DNA from 4 places in the Enterobacter vonholyi genome. Region 3 is predicted to be linked to each of the others. Evidence: predicted binding sites of a transcription regulator. Region 3 holds the regulator's gene; each other region holds the start of a gene.
The links. The regulator CRP, encoded in region 3, controls carbon source genes, mostly activating them, when cyclic AMP is high. The targets are predictions, from matches to a motif close to ATGTGANNNNNNTCACAT.
Positions count from the first base shown of each region.

Region 1: the regulator CRP is predicted to act here: its motif matches at 2,160-2,177, upstream of focA (formate transporter FocA).
Region 2: the regulator CRP is predicted to act here: its motif matches at 3,756-3,773, upstream of bhsA (multiple stress resistance protein BhsA).
Region 4: the regulator CRP is predicted to act here: its motif matches at 2,211-2,228, upstream of msrB (peptide-methionine (R)-S-oxide reductase MsrB).

Region 1 is NZ_CP162152.1:1,505,928-1,511,057, reverse strand. It holds gene ycaO (30S ribosomal protein S12 methylthiotransferase accessory factor YcaO) at 69-1,829, shown strand; gene focA (formate transporter FocA) at 2,236-3,093, shown strand; gene pflB (formate C-acetyltransferase) at 3,145-5,130, shown strand, end outside.
Region 2 is NZ_CP162152.1:1,704,173-1,709,302, reverse strand. It holds gene mfd (transcription-repair coupling factor) at 1-2,239, shown strand, start outside; gene AB3N39_RS08090 (L,D-transpeptidase family protein) at 2,386-3,351, shown strand; gene bhsA (multiple stress resistance protein BhsA) at 3,427-3,684, opposite strand; gene AB3N39_RS08080 (TetR/AcrR family transcriptional regulator) at 3,929-4,564, shown strand; gene AB3N39_RS08075 (glycine zipper 2TM domain-containing protein) at 4,623-5,130, opposite strand, start outside.
Region 3 is NZ_CP162152.1:4,065,313-4,070,442, reverse strand. It holds gene AB3N39_RS19190 (aspartate aminotransferase family protein) at 1-364, shown strand, start outside; gene AB3N39_RS19185 (YccS/YhfK family putative transporter) at 361-2,448, opposite strand; gene crp (cAMP-activated global transcriptional regulator CRP) at 2,506-3,138, opposite strand; gene AB3N39_RS19175 (OsmC family protein) at 3,450-3,854, shown strand; gene AB3N39_RS19170 (phosphoribulokinase) at 3,921-4,790, opposite strand; gene AB3N39_RS19165 (YheU family protein) at 4,821-5,039, opposite strand; gene AB3N39_RS19160 (hydrolase) at 5,036-5,130, opposite strand, start outside.
Region 4 is NZ_CP162152.1:1,751,945-1,757,074, reverse strand. It holds gene ansA (asparaginase) at 1-663, shown strand, start outside; gene pncA (bifunctional nicotinamidase/pyrazinamidase) at 673-1,314, shown strand; gene AB3N39_RS08325 (YeaC family protein) at 1,360-1,638, opposite strand; gene msrB (peptide-methionine (R)-S-oxide reductase MsrB) at 1,680-2,093, opposite strand; gene gapA (glyceraldehyde-3-phosphate dehydrogenase) at 2,434-3,429, shown strand; gene AB3N39_RS08310 (D-hexose-6-phosphate mutarotase) at 3,503-4,387, shown strand; gene AB3N39_RS08305 (MipA/OmpV family protein) at 4,466-5,130, opposite strand, start outside.

The DNA.
Region 1 (5,130 bases), 1.9 Mb from region 3:
CCGAAGATAGCACCCGTCACTCAAAACCCGTATCATTGCGCGCTTTACGTACGATAAAAGTGAACGCCATGACTCAAACGTTTATCCCCGGCAAAGATGCCGCTCTGGAAGATTCCATCGCTCGCTTCCAGCAGAAACTGACCGACCTGGGTTTTAACATCGAAGAAGCCTCCTGGCTCAATCCGGTGCCTCACGTCTGGTCCGTGCATATTCGCGATAAAGACTGTGCCCTGTGCTTTACCAACGGTAAAGGCGCGACAAAAAAAGCGGCACTGGCCTCTGCGCTGGGTGAGTATTTTGAGCGTCTGTCCACCAACTATTTCTTCGCTGACTTCTGGCTGGGCGAGACCATCGCTAACGGCCCGTTCGTTCACTATCCAAATGAAAAATGGTTCCCGCTGACCGAAGACGACGAACTGCCGGAAGGTATTCTCGACGCACGCCTGCGTGCCTTCTACGATCCAGACAACGAACTGACCGCCAGCATGCTGATCGATCTGCAGTCTGGCAATGAGGATCGTGGGATCTGCGCCCTGCCGTTTACCCGTCAGTCTGACGAGCAGACCGTCTATATCCCGATGAACATCGTCGGCAACCTGTATGTGTCCAACGGTATGTCCGCGGGTAACACCCGCAATGAAGCGCGCGTGCAGGGCCTTTCCGAAGTCTTTGAACGCCACATTAAAAACCGCATCATTGCCGAATCCATTAGCCTGCCTGAAATTCCGGCCGACGTGCTGGCGCGCTACCCGGGCGTGGTGGAATCCATCGCTAAGCTGGAAGCAGAAGGTTTCCCAATCTTTGCCTATGACGGCTCGCTGGGCGGCAAGTACCCGGTTATCTGCGTCGTGCTGTTCAACCCGACAAACGGCACCTGTTTCGCCTCCTTTGGCGCGCACCCTGACTTCGGCGTGGCGCTGGAACGCACCGTCACCGAGCTGCTGCAGGGCCGTAGCCTGAAAGATCTCGACGTGTTCACACCGCCAACGTTTGACGATGAAGAAGTGGCTGAACATACGAACCTCGAAACCCACTTCATTGACTCCAGCGGTTTGATCTCCTGGGATATGTTCAAACAGGACGCAGACTATCCGTTCGTGGACTGGAGCTTTGCAGGGACAACGGAAGAAGAGTTCGCGACGCTGATGGCGATTTTCAAAGCCGAAGACCAGGACGTCTATATCGCCGACTACGAGCACCTGGGCGTCTATGCATGCCGCATTATTGTTCCCGGCATGTCCGACATCTACCCTGCAGAAGATCTGTGGCTGGCGAATAACAGCATGGGTGCACATCTGCGCGAAACGCTGCTGGCTCTGCCTGGCAGCGAGTGGGAAAAAGAAGATTATCTGAACCTGATCGCCCAACTGGACGAGGAAGGCCACGATGACTTCACCCGCGTACGCGAACTCCTGGGTCTGGCGACAGGTAAAGATAACGGCTGGTATACCCTGCGTATCGGTGAACTGAAAGCGATGCTGGCCCTGGCGGGTGGCGACCTGGATCAGGCCCTGGCCTGGACCGAGTGGACCATGGAGTTCAACCAGTCGGTCTTCTCTGCCGAGCGCACCAACTATTACCGTTGCCTGCAAACCCTGCTGCTGCTTGCACAGGAAGAGGATCGCGAACCGCTGCAATACCTGAACGCTTTCGTGCGCATGTACGGTGCTGAGGCTGTAGAAGCAGCCAGCGCGGCCCTGAGCGGCGAAGCGCCGTTCTATGGCCTGCAGGCTGTTGATAGCGATCTGAAAGCCTTCCCGGCGCACCAGTCGCTGCTGAAGGCCTACGAAAAACTGCAGAAAGCAAAAGCCGCTTACTGGTCAAAATAAGCGCACATAACATTACCAGCAGTAGGCGTATTCAATCGTCTGGGCTATATTACGGGGCAATTTCATTGCCCCGTTTTTTATTTTCTTCGGCAATGACTGTTGATTGTAATAATAAAGTTAAACATGGGTAAATATAATAATATTTACCTGGGCTTTACTGTTACTTTTTATGGTAAATACTCCATATTAATTAACTGTATCCGAGGTGGCTGAACGAAAAAATTCAACTCTTTTCATAACTTTTAAAATTTATTTTTATACGGATAATCAAATACTTACTCCGCATTTGCTGTAAATCCATACACACTGCGGGCCTATAAGCCAGGCGAGATATGATCTATATCAATTTCTCTTCTATAATGCTTTGTTAGTATCTCGTCGCCGACTTAATAAAGAGAGAGTTAGTGTGAAAGCTGACAACCCTTTTGATCTTTTACTCCCTGCTGCGATGGCCAAAGTTGCCGAAGAAGCGGGTGTCTATAAAGCAACGAAACACCCGATGAAGACGTTCTATCTGGCGATCACGGCTGGTGTGTTCATCTCTATCGCTTTCGTCTTCTACATCACCGCCACCACCGGTACTGCGGGAATGCCTTTCGGTATGGCCAAACTGATTGGCGGCATTTGTTTCTCACTGGGTCTGATTCTCTGCGTCATCTGCGGCGCCGACCTCTTCACCTCAACGGTGCTGATTGTCGTGGCAAAGGCCAGCGGAAGAATTACCTGGGGTCAGCTGGCACGTAACTGGCTTAATGTTTACGTGGGTAACCTGGTTGGCTGTCTGCTCTTTGTTTTGTTGATGTGGCTTTCTGGCGAGTACATGACCGCCAACGGTGGCTGGGGCCTTAACGTCCTGCAAACCGCCGACCACAAAATGCACCACACATTTATCGAAGCCGTTGCTCTCGGCATCCTCGCTAACCTGATGGTCTGCCTGGCTGTATGGATGAGCTACTCGGGTCGTAGCCTGATGGACAAAGCCTTAATTATGGTTCTGCCGGTTGCGATGTTTGTTGCCAGCGGCTTTGAGCACAGTATCGCGAATATGTTCATGATCCCAATGGGCATTGTCATCCGCGACTTTGCGAGCCCGGAGTTCTGGACCGCAGTTGGTTCATCCCCGGAAAGTTTCTCTCACCTGACTATTATGAATTTCATTACTGATAACCTGATCCCTGTCACTATCGGGAACATTATCGGTGGGGGTCTGTTAGTTGGGTTGACATACTGGGTCATTTACCTGCGTGGCGACGATCATCATTGATGGTTTTCTCAGGCAGTAAATAAAAAATCCACTTAAGAAGGTAGGTGTTACATGTCCGAGCTTAATGAAAAGTTAGCCACAGCCTGGGAAGGTTTTGCGAAAGGTGACTGGCAGAATGAAGTAAACGTACGTGACTTCATTCAGAAAAACTATACCCCGTATGAAGGTGACGAATCCTTCCTGGCTGGCGCAACTGACGCGACCACCAAGCTGTGGGACAGCGTAATGGAAGGCGTTAAACTGGAAAACCGCACTCACGCGCCAGTTGATTTTGACACCTCCGTTGCTTCCACCATCACTTCTCACGATGCTGGCTACATCAACAAAGCCCTTGAGAAAATCGTTGGTCTGCAGACTGAAGCACCACTGAAACGCGCAATCATCCCGTTCGGTGGTATCAAAATGGTTGAAGGTTCCTGCAAAGCGTATAACCGCGAGCTGGATCCAATGCTGAAAAAAATCTTCACCGAATACCGCAAAACCCACAACCAGGGTGTATTCGATGTTTACACCAAAGACATTCTGAACTGCCGTAAATCTGGCGTTCTGACTGGTCTGCCAGATGCGTATGGCCGTGGCCGTATCATCGGTGACTACCGTCGCGTTGCGCTGTACGGTATCGACTTCCTGATGAAAGACAAGTACGCGCAGTTTGTTTCCCTGCAGTCTGACCTAGAAAATGGCGTAAACCTGGAAGCGACTATCCGTCTGCGTGAAGAAATCGCTGAACAGCACCGCGCGCTGGGTCAGATCAAAGAGATGGCGGCGAAATATGGCTGCGATATCTCTGGTCCTGCTACCAACGCTCAGGAAGCTATCCAGTGGACCTACTTCGGCTACCTGGCCGCAGTTAAGTCTCAGAACGGCGCAGCAATGTCCTTCGGTCGCGTATCCACCTTCCTGGATGCTTACATCGAACGTGACCTGAAAGCAGGCAAAATCACCGAGCAAGACGCTCAGGAAATGATTGACCACCTGGTCATGAAACTGCGTATGGTTCGCTTCCTGCGTACTCCTGAATATGATGAACTGTTCTCTGGTGACCCAATCTGGGCAACAGAATCTATCGGCGGTATGGGCGTTGACGGCCGTACTCTGGTTACCAAAAACAGCTTCCGCTTCCTGAACACCCTGTACACCATGGGTCCTTCTCCGGAGCCGAACATCACCGTTCTGTGGTCTGAAAAACTGCCTCTGAACTTCAAGAAATTCGCCGCTAAAGTGTCCATCGATACCTCTTCTCTGCAGTACGAGAACGATGACCTGATGCGTCCGGACTTCAACAACGACGATTACGCTATCGCTTGCTGCGTAAGCCCAATGGTTGTTGGTAAACAAATGCAGTTCTTCGGTGCGCGTGCAAACCTGGCGAAAACCATGCTGTACGCTATCAACGGCGGCGTTGATGAAAAACTGAAAATGCAGGTTGGTCCTAAATCTGAGCCGATCAAAGGCGACGTTCTGAACTTCGACGAAGTCATGGACCGCATGGATCACTTCATGGACTGGCTGGCTAAGCAGTACGTCACTGCACTGAACGTTATCCACTACATGCACGACAAGTACAGCTACGAAGCCTCTCTGATGGCGCTGCACGACCGTGACGTTATCCGCACCATGGCGTGTGGTATCGCTGGTCTGTCCGTTGCTGCTGACTCCCTGTCTGCAATCAAATATGCGAAAGTTAAACCAATTCGTGACGAAGACGGTCTGGCTATCGACTTCGAAATCGAAGGCGAATATCCTCAGTTTGGTAACAACGACTCTCGCGTTGATGACATGGCGGTTGACCTGGTAGAACGTTTCATGAAGAAAATTCAGAAACTGACTACCTACCGTAACGCTATCCCGACTCAGTCTGTTCTGACCATCACCTCTAACGTTGTGTATGGTAAGAAAACCGGTAACACCCCAGACGGTCGTCGTGCTGGCGCGCCATTCGGCCCAGGTGCTAACCCAATGCACGGTCGTGATCAGAAAGGTGCTGTTGCCTCTCTGACTTCCGTCGCTAAACTGCCGTTTGCTTACGCGAAAGAT
Region 2 (5,130 bases), 2.1 Mb from region 3:
ACGCATTAAGGTGGCGCCGAAGCGCATCCTGCGCCTGAGCGAAGCGACCGGAAACGGCCGTTACCTGATGATTGGCGCCGCCGAGCACGGTTTTATCGACACGCTCAACAACCTGGCGCTGATTTGCGAAAGCGACCTGCTGGGCGAGCGCGTCGCGCGCCGCCGTCAGGACAGCCGTCGAACCATCAACCCGGACACGCTGATCCGTAACCTGGCCGAGCTGCATCCGGGCCAGCCGATTGTTCACCTGGAGCATGGCGTTGGACGCTATCAGGGGATGACCACGCTGGAAGCGGGCGGTATTAAAGGTGAATACCTGATGCTCACCTACGCGAACGACGCCAAACTGTATGTTCCGGTGTCGTCCCTGCATCTGATCAGCCGCTACGCGGGCGGTGCCGAAGAGAACGCGCCGCTGCATAAGCTGGGCGGCGACGCCTGGGCGCGCGCGCGCCAGAAGGCCGCGGAAAAAGTGCGCGACGTGGCCGCCGAGCTGCTGGATATCTACGCCCAGCGCGCGGCCAAAGAGGGATTCGCCTTTAAGCATGATAAGGAACAGTATCAGCTGTTCTGCGACAGCTTCCCGTTTGAAACCACGCCGGATCAGGCTCAGGCTATTAACGCCGTGCTGAGCGATATGTGCCAGCCGCTGGCAATGGACCGTTTAGTGTGCGGCGACGTCGGCTTCGGTAAAACCGAAGTGGCGATGCGCGCCGCCTTCCTTGCGGTGGAAAACAACAAGCAGGTGGCGGTGCTGGTGCCGACCACCCTGCTCGCTCAGCAGCACTTCGACAACTTCCGCGACCGCTTCGCCAACTGGCCGGTACGCATCGAGATGCTGTCGCGTTTTCGCAGCACCAAAGAACAGACGCAGATCCTCGAACAGGCAAGCGAAGGCAAAATCGATATTCTGATCGGCACCCACAAGCTGCTGCAAAGCGACGTGAAGTGGAAAGATCTGGGGCTGCTGATCGTCGACGAAGAGCACCGCTTCGGGGTGCGCCATAAAGAGCGCATCAAAGCGATGCGCGCCGACGTCGACATCCTGACCCTGACCGCAACGCCGATCCCGAGAACCCTGAACATGGCGATGAGCGGCATGCGCGATCTGTCGATTATTGCCACGCCGCCGGCGCGCCGTCTGGCGGTAAAAACCTTCGTCCGCGAGTACGATAATCTGGTGGTGCGTGAGGCAATACTGCGTGAAGTCCTGCGCGGGGGTCAGGTCTATTACCTGTACAACGACGTGGAAAACATCCAGAAAGCGGCCGACAGGCTGGCGGAGCTGGTGCCGGAAGCGCGCATTGCTATCGGTCACGGGCAGATGCGCGAGCGCGAGCTGGAACGGGTGATGAACGACTTCCACCACCAGCGCTTTAACGTGCTGGTGTGCACCACTATCATCGAAACGGGGATCGACATTCCGACGGCGAACACCATCATTATTGAACGCGCGGATCACTTTGGTCTGGCGCAGCTTCACCAGCTGCGCGGCCGCGTCGGGCGTTCGCACCATCAGGCCTACGCCTGGCTGCTGACGCCGCATCCGAAAGCGATGACCACCGACGCGCAAAAGCGTCTGGAAGCCATCGCCTCGCTGGAAGACCTCGGCGCAGGCTTCGCGCTGGCCACGCACGATCTCGAGATCCGCGGCGCCGGCGAGCTGCTGGGTGAGGACCAGAGCGGCTCCATGGAGACCATCGGCTTCTCGCTCTATATGGAGCTGCTTGAGAACGCGGTTGATGCCCTGAAGGCCGGTCGCGAGCCGTCGCTGGAAGATCTCACCAGCCAGCAGACCGAGGTCGAGCTGCGTATGCCTTCCCTGCTGCCGGACGATTTCATTCCGGACGTGAATACCCGACTGTCGTTCTACAAGCGCATCGCCAGTGCGAAGACGGAAAACGAGCTGGAAGAGATTAAGGTTGAGCTGATCGACCGCTTTGGTCTGCTGCCCGATGCGGCGCGAAATCTGCTGGATATCGCGCGCCTGCGCCAGCAGGCGCAGAAGCTGGGCATTCGTAAGCTCGAAGGCAACGAAAAAGGCGGCGTGATTGAGTTCGCGGAGAAGAACCACGTCAACCCGATGTGGCTGATCGGCCTGCTGCAAAAACAGCCGCAGCATTTCCGTCTGGATGGCCCAACGCGTCTGAAATTTACCCAGGAGCTGACGGAGCGCAAAACCCGCATGGACTGGGTGCGTAACTTTATGCGCCAGCTGGAAGAGAACGCGATCGCCTGACCTCCCTTCCCCCGTTAGCCCAGCGCTAACGGGGGACAATTTACAAACTCTTTGCACTTCACCCGATCTTCCCGACACACCCATTCGCCATAATTATCGTAACGCCTTATAAAACAATAACCTTATCATTTGCATGGATTATGGTGATGATGACCTCTTCGCGTTTTACTCGCTGGTTAACCCTGATTGCGCTGGCAGCCACCGTCGCGGTGGCGCTTCCCGCTCGCGCAAATACCTGGCCCCTCCCTCCGCCCGGCAGCAAGGTGGTGGGGGAAAACCGCTTTCATGTGGTTGAAAATAATGGCGGTTCGCTGGAAGCCATTGCCAAAAAATATAATGTCGGTTTTCTGGCTCTGCTGCAGGCGAACCCCGGCGTCGACCCGTACGTCCCACGCGCGGGCAGCGTATTGACAATCCCGTTACAGACTATCCTTCCGGACGCCCCGCGCGAGGGGATCGTGATAAACCTGGCGGAGCTACGCCTGTACTATTATCCGCCGGGTAAAAATGAGGTGACCGTCTACCCGATTGGTATTGGTCAGCTGGGCGGCGACACCCTGACGCCGACGATGGTCACCACCGTCTCGGATAAACGCGCGAATCCAACCTGGACCCCGACGGCCAATATTCGTGCCCGTTATAAAGCTCAGGGCATCGATCTTCCGGCCGTGGTGCCAGCAGGCCCGGATAACCCGATGGGTCACCACGCAATCCGTCTGGCGGCCTACGGCGGCGTTTACCTGCTGCACGGAACGAATGCGGACTTTGGCATCGGCATGCGCGTCAGCTCCGGCTGCATTCGTCTGCGCGATGACGATATCAAAACGCTGTTTAACGTCGTTACGCCGGGTACCAAAGTGAATATTATCAATACGCCGATTAAGGTTTCTGAGGAGCCGGGCGGCGTGCGGCTGGTTGAAATTCATCAGCCGCTATCGAAAAACATTGGCGACGATCCGCAGACGCTGCCCATTAACCTGAATGCCGCGATGGTAAGCTTCAAAACGAATGCGAATACCAACAGCGAGGTGATGGAGCGCGCAATGGAGGCCCGCTCAGGCATGCCGACCGATGTCACCCGGCATCACGGCGTCGTCCAGCAGTCGATGTAAATCAGAAATAAAAAAACGCCCTGCTGAGCAGGGCGTTTTCTATTGCAGTGGCATAAATGAGGGTTTATGCCCGGCTTATTTGTAGATGACGGCGGTGCCGTGCAGGGTGTTAGGACCGGTCACAGAGGTGATGCGGTAAGATTTTGCGCCCATCTCTTGCGCTTTTTGCGCCAGCTGATCTTCCAGGGAACCCAGGTTAGTCCCGGCAGAGGCAGAGATCGTCCCGACTTTATGCTGGTCAGCAGGGGTGGATTGCACCTGTACAGCAGCAAAGCTTGCGAAAGAGAGTGAACTCAGAACAGCGGCAGCGATGAGGGTTTTTACGTTTTTCATGATGTTTACCTTTAGCAGATGAATTTGGAGGTCGTTAATCATTTAGTTAACGATCGATAGGTAAATCATAAATGTGATCCATATCACGCGTCAACATAATTTTATAATGACCATTAACTTAATTTTAAAGTCGTTATTTTTCATACTCATATGATTAATTTATTTTTAAGCATTCAGCGCTGGTGGTGACTTGCGTTTATTTTTATAATGGTCATTCAACAAACCAACAGAGGACCAACGGCACATGACAACCGACGTCACGAGTTGTGCGAAGAAAAGCCGTGGCCGACCAAAAGTGTTTGACAGGGATGCAGCGCTTGATAAGGCCATGACTCTCTTCTGGCAACATGGGTATGAAGCAACCTCGCTTTCCGATCTGGTAGAAGCTACCGGAGCAAAAGCGCCGACGCTGTATGCCGAATTTACCAATAAAGAGGGGCTGTTCAGGGCGGTGCTGGACAGATACATTTCGCGATTTGCGGCGAAACACGAAGCCCAGCTGTTTTGTGAAGAGAAAAGCGTCGAACAGGCGCTTCGGGATTATTTCACCGCCGTCGCGACCTGCTTCACCAGTAAAGAGACGCCTGCGGGCTGCTTTATGATTAATACCTCTGCCACCCTGGCGGCGTCCTCTAAAGAGATTGCCAATACGGTGAAATCGCGGCATGCCATGCAGGAGGAGACGCTTAGCGCATTTCTGGCTCAGCGCCAGCAGCGCGGTGAAATCCCTGCCCAGTGCAACCCACAGCTGCTGGCGCAATACCTGAGCTGTATTTTGCAGGGGATGTCGATCAGCGCCCGTGAAGGGGCTACGCTGGAAAAACTGCAGAATATAAGCGAAACCACGCTGCGGCTGTGGCCTGAGCTACTGAAAATCTGAAGCAAAAAAAGCTCCTCAGCCTGAGCGCATGAGGAGCTAAATTCAGAGAACATCTTTTTTACACTTTGTTATTCAGAACCAGCTGGCCATTTCCATCCAGTGGAATTTGCGTGCCCGGGTCTTTATCCATGCGGATTTTGCCCTGCTGATCGCCAATTTTGTACGTCACGTCATAGCCCAGCATTTTTTCCGACTTGTCATAGACGGTTTTGCAGCGCTGCTGAGTCGTGGTGTAGGTATCGTTATCCTGCATCGCGCCCTGCACCTGGTTACCGGCATAGCCGCCACCCAGCGCGCCGACCACGGTCGCCACATCTTTACCCCGGCCGCCGCCGAACTGGTGACCAATCACGCCACCCGCTACCGCGCCCAGAACAGAACCGGCGATACGGTTTTCATCCTGCACCGGACGACGATGCGTCACGGAGACGTTACGGCACTCCTGACGAGGCGTTTTTACCGTTTCTTTAATCGGTGTAGCAGAAACCACCTGCGCATACTGCGGGCCGCGATCTAATACGTTGAGACTGGCAACGGCAGCCACACCTAACGCAGCCGCGACGCCA
Region 3 (5,130 bases):
CGGTAACCCGCTGGCGAGCGCCGTGGCGGGTGCCGCGTTCGACATTATCAACACGCCAGAGGTGTTGAACGGCGTTAGCGCGAAGCGCGAGCTGTTTGTGAAACACCTGAAAAAGGTTGATGAGCAGTACGACGTGTTCAGCGAGATCCGCGGGATGGGGCTGCTGATTGGCGCCGAGCTTAAGCCGCAGTACAAGGGCCGCGCTCGCGACTTTCTGCACGCCGCCGCTCGCGAAGGGGTGATGGTGCTCAACGCCGGACCGGACGTCATGCGCTTTGCGCCGTCGCTGGTGGTGGAGGATAAGGATATTGAAGACGGGTTGACCCGGTTTGCCGCGGCGGTTGCGAAGATCGTTAAAGGCTAATATTCGGTTCGTTTCAACCGGCGCGTTAACCAAATGCCGTGATGCGGACGCTGACGCCATGCCACCGACGAAATGGTGTGCATGGTGTTCAGATGCCCCAGAACGCGCTGCAAGTGCTGCTCCAGGGTGCTCATTGGCCCGTGGGTCAACGTCTCCGGCGCTTCCAGAATGTTTGAGTCTCCCGACTCGCCCGGCGCGTCATACTCCAGACGCTGCTGACACCTCTGCAACGCAATTTCACATGACTGCAGATAGCGCTGCGCCAGGTCCGGCGTCAGCATCGTGTGCTCGCGCGCCAGCGTGGTCATGGCGTTAATGTGCTCGACGATAAACTGGCTATGCGTCACCCAGAGCTTCATATCGGCCAGATAGTGCGAATTAAAGCCCGGCTCCTGCATCGCCTGGTTAAGCGAGTTGAACAGGGCGTTGTGCGCCTGGTTGACTTTCATGCGCTGATAGGCCAGCGGGGACGGCTGCGGGTCATCGCTCAGGATCAGGCGAATGGCCTGCTGGTCGGCCTCCAGCGCGTCGTGGGCGTTCTGTCTCAGCAGCCCGCTCTGCCACTGCGGCCAGAGCCAGACCATGCCGCCAAAGGCAATCAGGCAGCCGATCAGAGTATCAATCAGCCTGGCGACAATAAACTGTTCGCCATTGAGCGTAAGCAGCTGCAGGGTATATACCGCCGTCACCGTAAAGCCCACCATCGCCCAGCCATAGTTTTTGCGGATAATTAGATAGCTCACCAGCGTGATCGCCAGCATCCCTGCCAGGGTATAGCCTTCCGGCACGTGGAAGTGCAGCGTTACTCCCGCAATGATCAGCCCGGCCATCGTTCCGCCCGCCCGGTGCAGAATACGCACCCGCGTGGCACCGTAGCCGTTCTGGGTGACAAACAGCACGGTCATTAAGATCCAGTAGGGCTTCGGCAGATGCAGCGCCATGCCCATCAGGCTGGCGGTACTGAGCATCACGCTAATCCTTGCGGCGTTGCGCAGGGCGGACGATTTAAAAGAAAGATAGCTTTTGAGCGCGGGCAATAACGGCAGCCGTTTTTGCTTATCCGCCATCAGGTCGCGGGGATAAAGCGGACGCTGGGTGCGCAATACCCGGGCGATGCGGCTGAAGTGCCAGGCGGCAAACTGTCCGACCGGGTTATCCGGATGCTGGCGGGCGATTTTCTCCAGCGCGCCGAGCTGTTTATCCATGTTAAAGCGCGTGGGGTAGCGGTGATAGAGAATATCATCGGCCAGCACCCGCAGGCGTGCGGAGACGGTCTGCGCGTTCCAGCGGATCACCGCTTCGGCATGGCTGCGCTCGACCAGCTTTTGTACCTCCTGCGGGTGGTGCAGGCTCACGGAGATATGTTCCTGTAGATCCAGCCCGACCTGGAAGGTGCGCAGCAGGCGTTTATACTCGTGGTTCTTGTTGGCGGCGAGCATGTGTAGCTGCTGATAGCACTGGCTTATGAGATCCACCACCTTCTGCTGGCGCGTCAGCAGCGGCGGTAAGGATTTTTCCGGATCGGTATGCTGGGTGAGCAGGGTGTATTTGGCCTCGCAGTAATCCGCCAACTGCACATAGAGCAGGCTCAGGGATTCGCGCAGCGGCTGTTCGCGCCACAGCCAGAACCAGAACCAGTTAAACAGCCCGTACCACAGCGTCCCCAGAGCGTAGATCAGCAGCGGCTCCCACACAGGCATATTCCCGGCGAGGCTCAGCGTGAAGATGGCCGCAATCAGCGAGGCGGGAAGCAGGCGGGCGTGCAGCGAGCTGATTTCGGCGGTGACGCCGAGCGTCATCGCCAGCACGGTCAGGATCAGCGGCAGCGGGATATCACGAGCCAGTAACAGCTGTACGGCGAGGCTACAGCCCGCAAACAGGCAGCCGCCAACGATCAGGCGTTTGAAAAAGCGCTTATGCGGCGTGTCCAGACCGGCGATGTTGCAGCAGGCGGGTACGAGAGAAAACAGCAGGCCCTGCTGAAGATGTCCGAGGATCAGGCCTATGGCCACGGGTAGACACAACACCAGCGTTTGTCGCAGTGCGTAGTTAACTTCCGGGTGATAGATCAGCCTGCGCCACATGGGGAGTAGAGACAAAAACGGCGTGACACCTTGCGATGGCACGCCGTTTAAGCGGAATTAACGCGTTCCGTAGACCACGATGGTTTTACCGTGGGCGGAGATCAGGTTTTGATCTTCCAGCATTTTCAGGATACGGCCTACTGTTTCACGGGAGCAACCGACGATCTGACCAATTTCCTGACGGGTAATTTTAATTTGCATGCCGTCCGGGTGGGTCATGGCGTCTGGCTGTTTCGCCAGGTTCAGCAGGGTCTGCGCGATACGGCCGGTAACGTCCAGGAAGGCGAGGTTACCCACTTTCTCTGACGTGACCTGCAGACGGCGCGCCATCTGGGAAGAAAGACGCATCAGAATGTCAGGGTTAACCTGAATCAGCTGACGGAACTTCTTGTAAGAAATTTCAGCCACTTCACATGCTGTCTTTGCACGAACCCAGGCGCTACGTTCCTGGCCCTCTTCAAACAGGCCCAGTTCACCGATGAAATCGCCCTGGTTCAGATAAGAAAGGATCATCTCTTTCCCTTCTTCATCTTTGATCAGCACTGCCACCGAGCCTTTAACGATGTAATACAACGTTTCCGCTTTTTCACCCTGGTGAATCAGCGTGCTCTTTGATGGGTACTTATGAATGTGGCAATGAGACAAGAACCATTCGAGAGTCGGGTCTGTTTGCGGTTTGCCAAGCACCATGCGCTGTTATCCTCTGTTATAAGCTGTCACCAGAGTCATCAAATGCATCCGGACTCTGGGGTTGCAATCGAATTCTTACCCATACCCTGGGAAGTCGGCTACCGTAACGTTTCGCAGCCAGTAAAGTTTGATGTCCTCTGCATACATGTGTAACGTCAATGTATTACTGTAGCATCCAGAGTGTTTTAGCATAGCTTTCGCCGCGTGTCTCCTGGTGTCTCGCTTCAGCATGATGCAGGTCGCCTTCCATTGCGAGAAATGTAACGCACGCGTAATCTGTCACCAAAAATGCAACGTTGGAGTTTAAGAATATGCAAGCGCGCGTGAAATGGGTTGAAGGTTTAACGTTCCTGGGCGAATCCGCGTCAGGGCACCAGATTTTAATGGACGGTAACTCCGGCGATAAAGCGCCAAGCCCAATGGAAATGGTGCTGATGGCGGCAGGCGGATGCAGCGCCATTGACGTGGTGTCGATTCTGCAAAAAGGTCGTCATGACGTGACGGATTGTGAGGTTAAACTCACCTCAGAACGGCGTGAAGAGGCGCCACGTCTGTTCACCCATATTAACCTGCACTTTGTGGTCACAGGTAAAGAACTAAAAGACGCGGCGGTCTCGCGTGCGGTGGATCTGTCTGCGGAGAAGTACTGCTCTGTGGCATTAATGCTGGAGAAAGCGGTAAAAATCACGCATTCGTATGAAGTGATCGAGGCGTGATTGATGGGGCATCGTGCGTGTTGATGCCCTCACCCTAACCCTCTCCCACAGGGAGAGGGAACATGCTCACGCAATCTGCTTCCCTTCCATCAGTCGCTCCACCAGCGGCGTCATGATGAGCTCCATCGCCAGCCCCATTTTTCCGCCCGGCACGACCAATGTATTCATGTGCGAAATAAACGAGCCCTGCAGCATGGCCAGTAGCCAGGGGTAATCAATGCCTTCGAGATTGCGGAAATGGATCACCACAAAGCTCTCATCCAGGGATGGGATACTTTTGGCGGCAAACGGGTTGGAGGTATCCACCGTCGGCACGCGCTGGAAGTTGATATGGGTGCGGGAGAACTGCGGCGTCAGGAAGTTGATGTAATCTTCCATGGAGCGTACCACCGAGTCCATTACCGCCTCTCGCGAATGGCCACGTTCGCTCATGTCGCGCGTCAGCTTCTGGATCCACTCCAGGTTCACGATAGGGACCACACCGACCAGCAGGTCCACGTGGCGCGCCACGTCGTGTTGCGGGGTGACCACGCCGCCGTGTAATCCTTCGTAAAACAGGACGTCAGTGGGTTCCGGCAGCGGTTGCCATGGGGTAAAGGTTCCCGGCACCTGATTCCAGGGAACGGCTTCATCATAGGTATGCAGATACTTGCGGGACTGCCCTTTACCGCTCTGGCCGTACTCAATAAAGGTTTGTTCCAGCAGGCCGAAGTCATTGGCTTCCGGACCGAAGTAGCTGATGTGTTTACCCAGATCGCGCGCCTTACGGATGGCCATGTCCATTTCCGGACGCGTGTAGCGGTGAAAGCTGTCGCCCTCGACCTCCGCCGCACGGAGATTCAGCTGGGCGAAAATCTTGCGAAATGCGAGGCTTGTGGTGGTGGTTCCCGCACCACTCGACCCCGTAACGGCTATAACCGGATGTCTGGCAGACATAGCAACTCCCTGACTGAAAAGGGTGGAAGATCAGCCGTGAAACGCGTTGCGGGGCATGATATTGACCGTCTCATGCAGTTCTGACCACACCAGCACCACGTCGCCGCTTTTCAGCTGGCGCTTTACATCGTTGACCTTTTGCTCAAGCGAGCGTTCCTGTTCACCATAATCGGTGCCTTCGCGTAATACAAAGCTTTCAATCAGATTATCGAGCGTTTCGGGAGCCAGATCCTGCCAGGGAATAATCATTTTGCACCGTCCAGATAAGGGGTTAGCCAGTCAGGAATACGCGCCTCAAGCCACATTTTCGGGCGGCGCAGCGTGCCGCCGATAAACCCGA
Region 4 (5,130 bases), 2.2 Mb from region 3:
ATTCCGCTGGCGGAGCTGCGCTCGGACGGGCAGATCAACCTGCTGAACTCCCTGTACGTGGCGGCGAATTACCCGATTAACGAAGTGTCGCTGTTCTTTAACAACCGTCTGTATCGCGGGAACCGCACCACCAAAGCCCACGCCGACGGCTTTGACGCCTTTGCCTCACCCAACCTGCAGCCGCTGCTGGAGGCCGGGATTCATATCCGTCGTCTGGGAACCCCTCCTGCGCCGAACACCGCGGGCGAGCTGATTGTGCATCCGATTACCCCGCAACCGATTGGCGTGGTCACCATTTATCCGGGTATCTCTGCGGACGTGGTGCGTAACTTCCTGCGCCAGCCGGTGAAGGCGCTTATCCTGCGCTCCTATGGCGTGGGCAATGCGCCGCAAAACGGCGAGTTTCTGAAAGAGCTTCAGGAAGCCAGCGAGCGCGGAATTGTGGTCGTTAACCTGACCCAGTGTATGTCCGGTAAAGTGAATATGGGGGGCTATGCCACCGGCAACGCGCTGGCGCATGCGGGTGTGATCAGCGGCTTCGATATGACCGTTGAGGCAACGCTGACTAAACTTCACTATTTACTGAGTCAGGATCTGGACATTCAGTCCATTCGCAGCGCGATGATGCAAAACCTGCGCGGCGAACTGACCCCGGACGAATAAGGAGGTCTCATGAAGCAACGCGCCCTGCTACTGGTCGATTTGCAAAATGATTTCTGCGCGGGCGGTGCGCTGGCGGTCGCCGAAGGTGACAGCACCGTTGACGTGGCCAACAAGCTCATTGACTGGTGCAAAGCCCGTGGTGAAGCAGTTGTCGCAAGCCAGGACTGGCACCCGGCAAATCACGGCAGCTTTGCCAGCCAGCACAACGTAGAGCCCTTCACCCAGGGTGAACTCGACGGGCTGGCGCAAACTTTCTGGCCGGATCACTGCGTACAGCAGACGGAAGGCGCGGCGCTGCATCCGCTTCTGAATCAAAAGGCCATCGATGCGGTGTTCCATAAAGGTGAAAACCCGGCTATCGACAGCTATAGCGCGTTTTTTGATAACGGGCATCGCCAGAAAACGGCGCTGGACGCCTGGTTGCGTCACCACGAAATCACGGAGCTGATCGTACTGGGCCTGGCGACGGACTACTGCGTGAAGTTCACCGTGCTGGATGCGCTTCAGCTTGGCTACACCGTCAGCGTCATCACCGACGGCTGCCGCGGGGTGAACATTCAACCACAGGATAGCGCTCAGGCGTTTATGGATATGGCTGCGGAAGGCGCAACCCTGTATACGCTCGAAGACTGGCTGGAAACGCAGGCATAGTCTTTTACGCCCTCTCCCTGTGGGAGAGGGCATCAACCCGCACCATTATTGCATTTTAATCGTCGCAATCGGCTTCGGCGTGATACCGAAGTCCTCTTTCAGCTCGCGCTTGCTCTTCATCACCATCTGGCCTTTGGTGTCGATCGTCATGTGCTGTGCGTCGGTGTTGTTGCGCGCCTGCCACAGCATCACCAGCTGCAAACTGTTCTCTTTTTGCTCCGGCGTCAGCGCAACGCCGTCGGGCCATTTTCCAAGCTCCACGGCGGTCACCAGACGCTGATAAATCTCCGGCGTCATGCCGCTAATCATGTCATCAATATTCACACTCGCGCCCTTTCAAAGGAATAATTTGCTGAATCGTTTTTTCAACCCTTAATCTGGTCACCGTTTTCATCATCGGTGAAGCTCATTGAGGCTGAATTTACGCAGAAACGCTCGCCGGTAGGCTGAGGTCCATCCGGGAAAACGTGCCCAAGGTGCGCGTCGCAGTTGCCGCAGCGAATTTCCGTACGCACCATGCCGTGCGACGAGTCGGTCAGATAGCGGATTGCCTCATCGCTCACCGGCTCATAGAAACTCGGCCAGCCGCAGCCAGAATCAAATTTCGTTTGTGAATTAAACAGCGGGGCATCACAGACCAGGCAGTGGTAGACGCCGTCCCGCTTGTTGTGCAGTAAACGCCCGGTGAACGGCGGTTCCGTTCCGTGATTCTGCGTCACGTAAAACTGCATTTCTGTGAGGTTTTTTTTCAAATCGTCAGGGTTACGTTGGTTCGACATATGCTTACATCTCGCTGTAGAAACAGACATCTTTCAACCCGGATTCTAACAAAACATTAACACCCTTGCGTGCACTTTTGATCTAAACTTATGTGTCGCGAATAAGCGGTCAGGCAATTGTGATCACGTTCACATTTTTATCCTGCGAGGACTTTAAAATCCCGGCGCAGCCCCCATATGGGTGCAAGCTCAAAGGGAAAGTGAGGCGAGTCAGTCGCACAAACGTTAGTCACAGGATTGATTTGTCGCAATGATTGACACGATTCCGCTTGACGCTGCGTAAGGTTTTTGTAATTTTACAGGCAACCTTTTATTCACTAACAAATAGCTGGTGGAATATATGACTATCAAAGTAGGTATCAACGGTTTTGGCCGTATCGGCCGTATTGTTTTCCGTGCTGCTCAGAAACGTTCTGACATCGAAATCGTTGGTATCAACGATCTCCTGGACGCTGAATACATGGCGTACATGCTGAAGTACGACTCAACTCACGGTCGTTTCGACGGCACCGTTGAAGTGAAAGACGGCCACCTGGTTGTTAATGGCAAAACCATCCGCGTTACTGCTGAAAAAGACCCAGCTAACCTGAAATGGAACGAAATCGGTGTTGACGTTGTTGCTGAAGCAACCGGTATCTTCCTGACCGACGAAACTGCGCGTAAACACATCACCGCTGGTGCGAAGAAAGTTGTTCTGACTGGTCCTTCCAAAGACAACACCCCAATGTTCGTTCGTGGTGCAAACTTCGAAACTTACGCTGGCCAGGATATCGTCTCTAACGCATCCTGCACCACCAACTGCCTGGCACCACTGGCTAAAGTTATCAACGACAACTTCGGCATCATCGAAGGTCTGATGACTACCGTTCACGCGACCACCGCTACTCAGAAAACCGTTGATGGCCCGTCTCACAAAGACTGGCGCGGCGGCCGTGGCGCGGCTCAGAACATCATCCCATCCTCTACCGGTGCTGCTAAAGCTGTAGGTAAAGTACTGCCAGAACTGAATGGCAAACTGACTGGTATGGCGTTCCGCGTTCCAACTCCAAACGTATCTGTTGTTGACCTGACCGTTCGTCTGGAAAAAGCTGCTTCTTATGAAGAAATTAAGAAAGCAATCAAAGCTGCTTCCGAAGGCGCAATGAAAGGCGTTCTGGGCTACACCGAAGACGACGTTGTTTCTACCGACTTCAACGGCGAAGTATGCACTTCCGTGTTCGATGCTAAAGCTGGTATCGCACTGAACGACAACTTCGTTAAACTGGTTTCCTGGTACGACAACGAAACTGGCTACTCTAACAAAGTACTGGACCTGATCGCTCACATCTCCAAATAAGTTGAGATGAGTGCTTGATCCAAAAAGGCGACTTCGGTCGCCTTTTTTTATTTATAAGACAGAGGATTGCTTAATGATTAATAAAATTTTTGCACTTCCGGTAGTCGAACAGCTTACCCCTGTGCTCTCCCGCCGTCAGATTGACGGTGCTGATATCATCGTCGTTGACCATCCGCGTGTTAAAGCGTCCGTGGCGCTGAACGGCGCTCACCTGCTCTCCTGGAAACCGGAAGGCGAAGCTGAAGGTTTGTGGCTGAGCGATGCGACCTCCTTCAAAAAAGGGGCCGCAATCCGCGGTGGCGTGCCTATCTGCTGGCCGTGGTTTGGCCCGTCCGCCCAGCAGGGTTTGCCTTCTCACGGTTTTGCCCGTAACCAGCAGTGGACCCTGAAAGCGCACAACGAAGACGATAACGGCGCCGTGCTGACCTTTGAGCTGCAGGCTAATGATGAAACCCGCGCCCTGTGGCCGCACGATTTCACCCTGTATGCCCGCTTCAAGCTGGGTAAAACCTGCGAAATCGAACTGGAAGCTCACGGCGAGTTCGAGACCACCTCTGCCCTGCACACCTATTTCAACGTGGGTGATATCAGCGCAGTGAAGGTGAGCGGCCTGGGCGATACCTATATCGATAAAGTCGATAACGCGAAAGGAGGCAAACTGAGCGACGGCGTTCAGGCATTCCCTGACCGTACCGACCGCGTCTACCTGCACCCGGAAGCGTGCAGCGTGATCCACGACGGCGCCCTGAACCGCGGCATTGAAGTGGTCCATCATCATCACAGCGATGTGGTGGGCTGGAACCCGGGTCCTGCGCTGTCCGTCAGCATGGCCGACATGACGGATGAGGGTTATAAAACGTTTGTCTGCGTGGAAACGGCTCGCGTGACCAACCCGCAGAAAGCGAGTGAAGAAAAACCGTCTCGTTTAGGGCAGACGATTCGCATTGTGAAGCGATAATTTCTCTGCACCACACTAAAGCAAACGGGGCGCAAGCGCCCCGTTTTGATGCATAGATTGCACTAAATTAATGCACAATCAGAACTTGTAGCTCACACCCACAGAGAAGATGCCTGCCCAGGACTTATCGACCATCGGGCTATCCTTCACTTCGTCGCTCAGACGCTCGTAGCGGCCGGTACCGTACACGCTCCAGTCGCCAAGGAAGTTGTAGCTCGCTGTCAGCTCCAGGTAAGGATCCCAGCCGTCATCTGCACTATAACTTTTCAGACCACTGCGGCGGGACTCGTTTTTAGAGACGCCGTAGTAATAGTCGTTGTAGTTCTCGCTGTTGTACTGCACACCAATACCCGGCGTCAGGGTCAGCCCACCGTTGGTATAGCGGTACAGCCACGCCAGGTCCCAGATAAAGCCGTTGCTGTTATCCAGCGTGTCACCCGCCAGGGCCGTACGCAGGAAGCCATACTGGGTGTTATGCACGTATGAGAGGCCGGCCATCATCGAGCTTTTACGCTTGTCGAGCTGGCGAAGCGCGTGGCTATCACTGTCACCCGGCTTGAAGTGCGTTGGATCGTAGTAGGCCATGATGGAGAGCTTATCGGCCTTGTCGTTCCAGAGATAGTAGCCGCCGCCGAGCCCGCGGAACCAGACGTTATCCCCTTCATAGGTGATAACCGGAACAGGATACACATCACGGTCATACTGTTTGTACGGGCTGTTAATGACGCCAACACCCGCGCCAA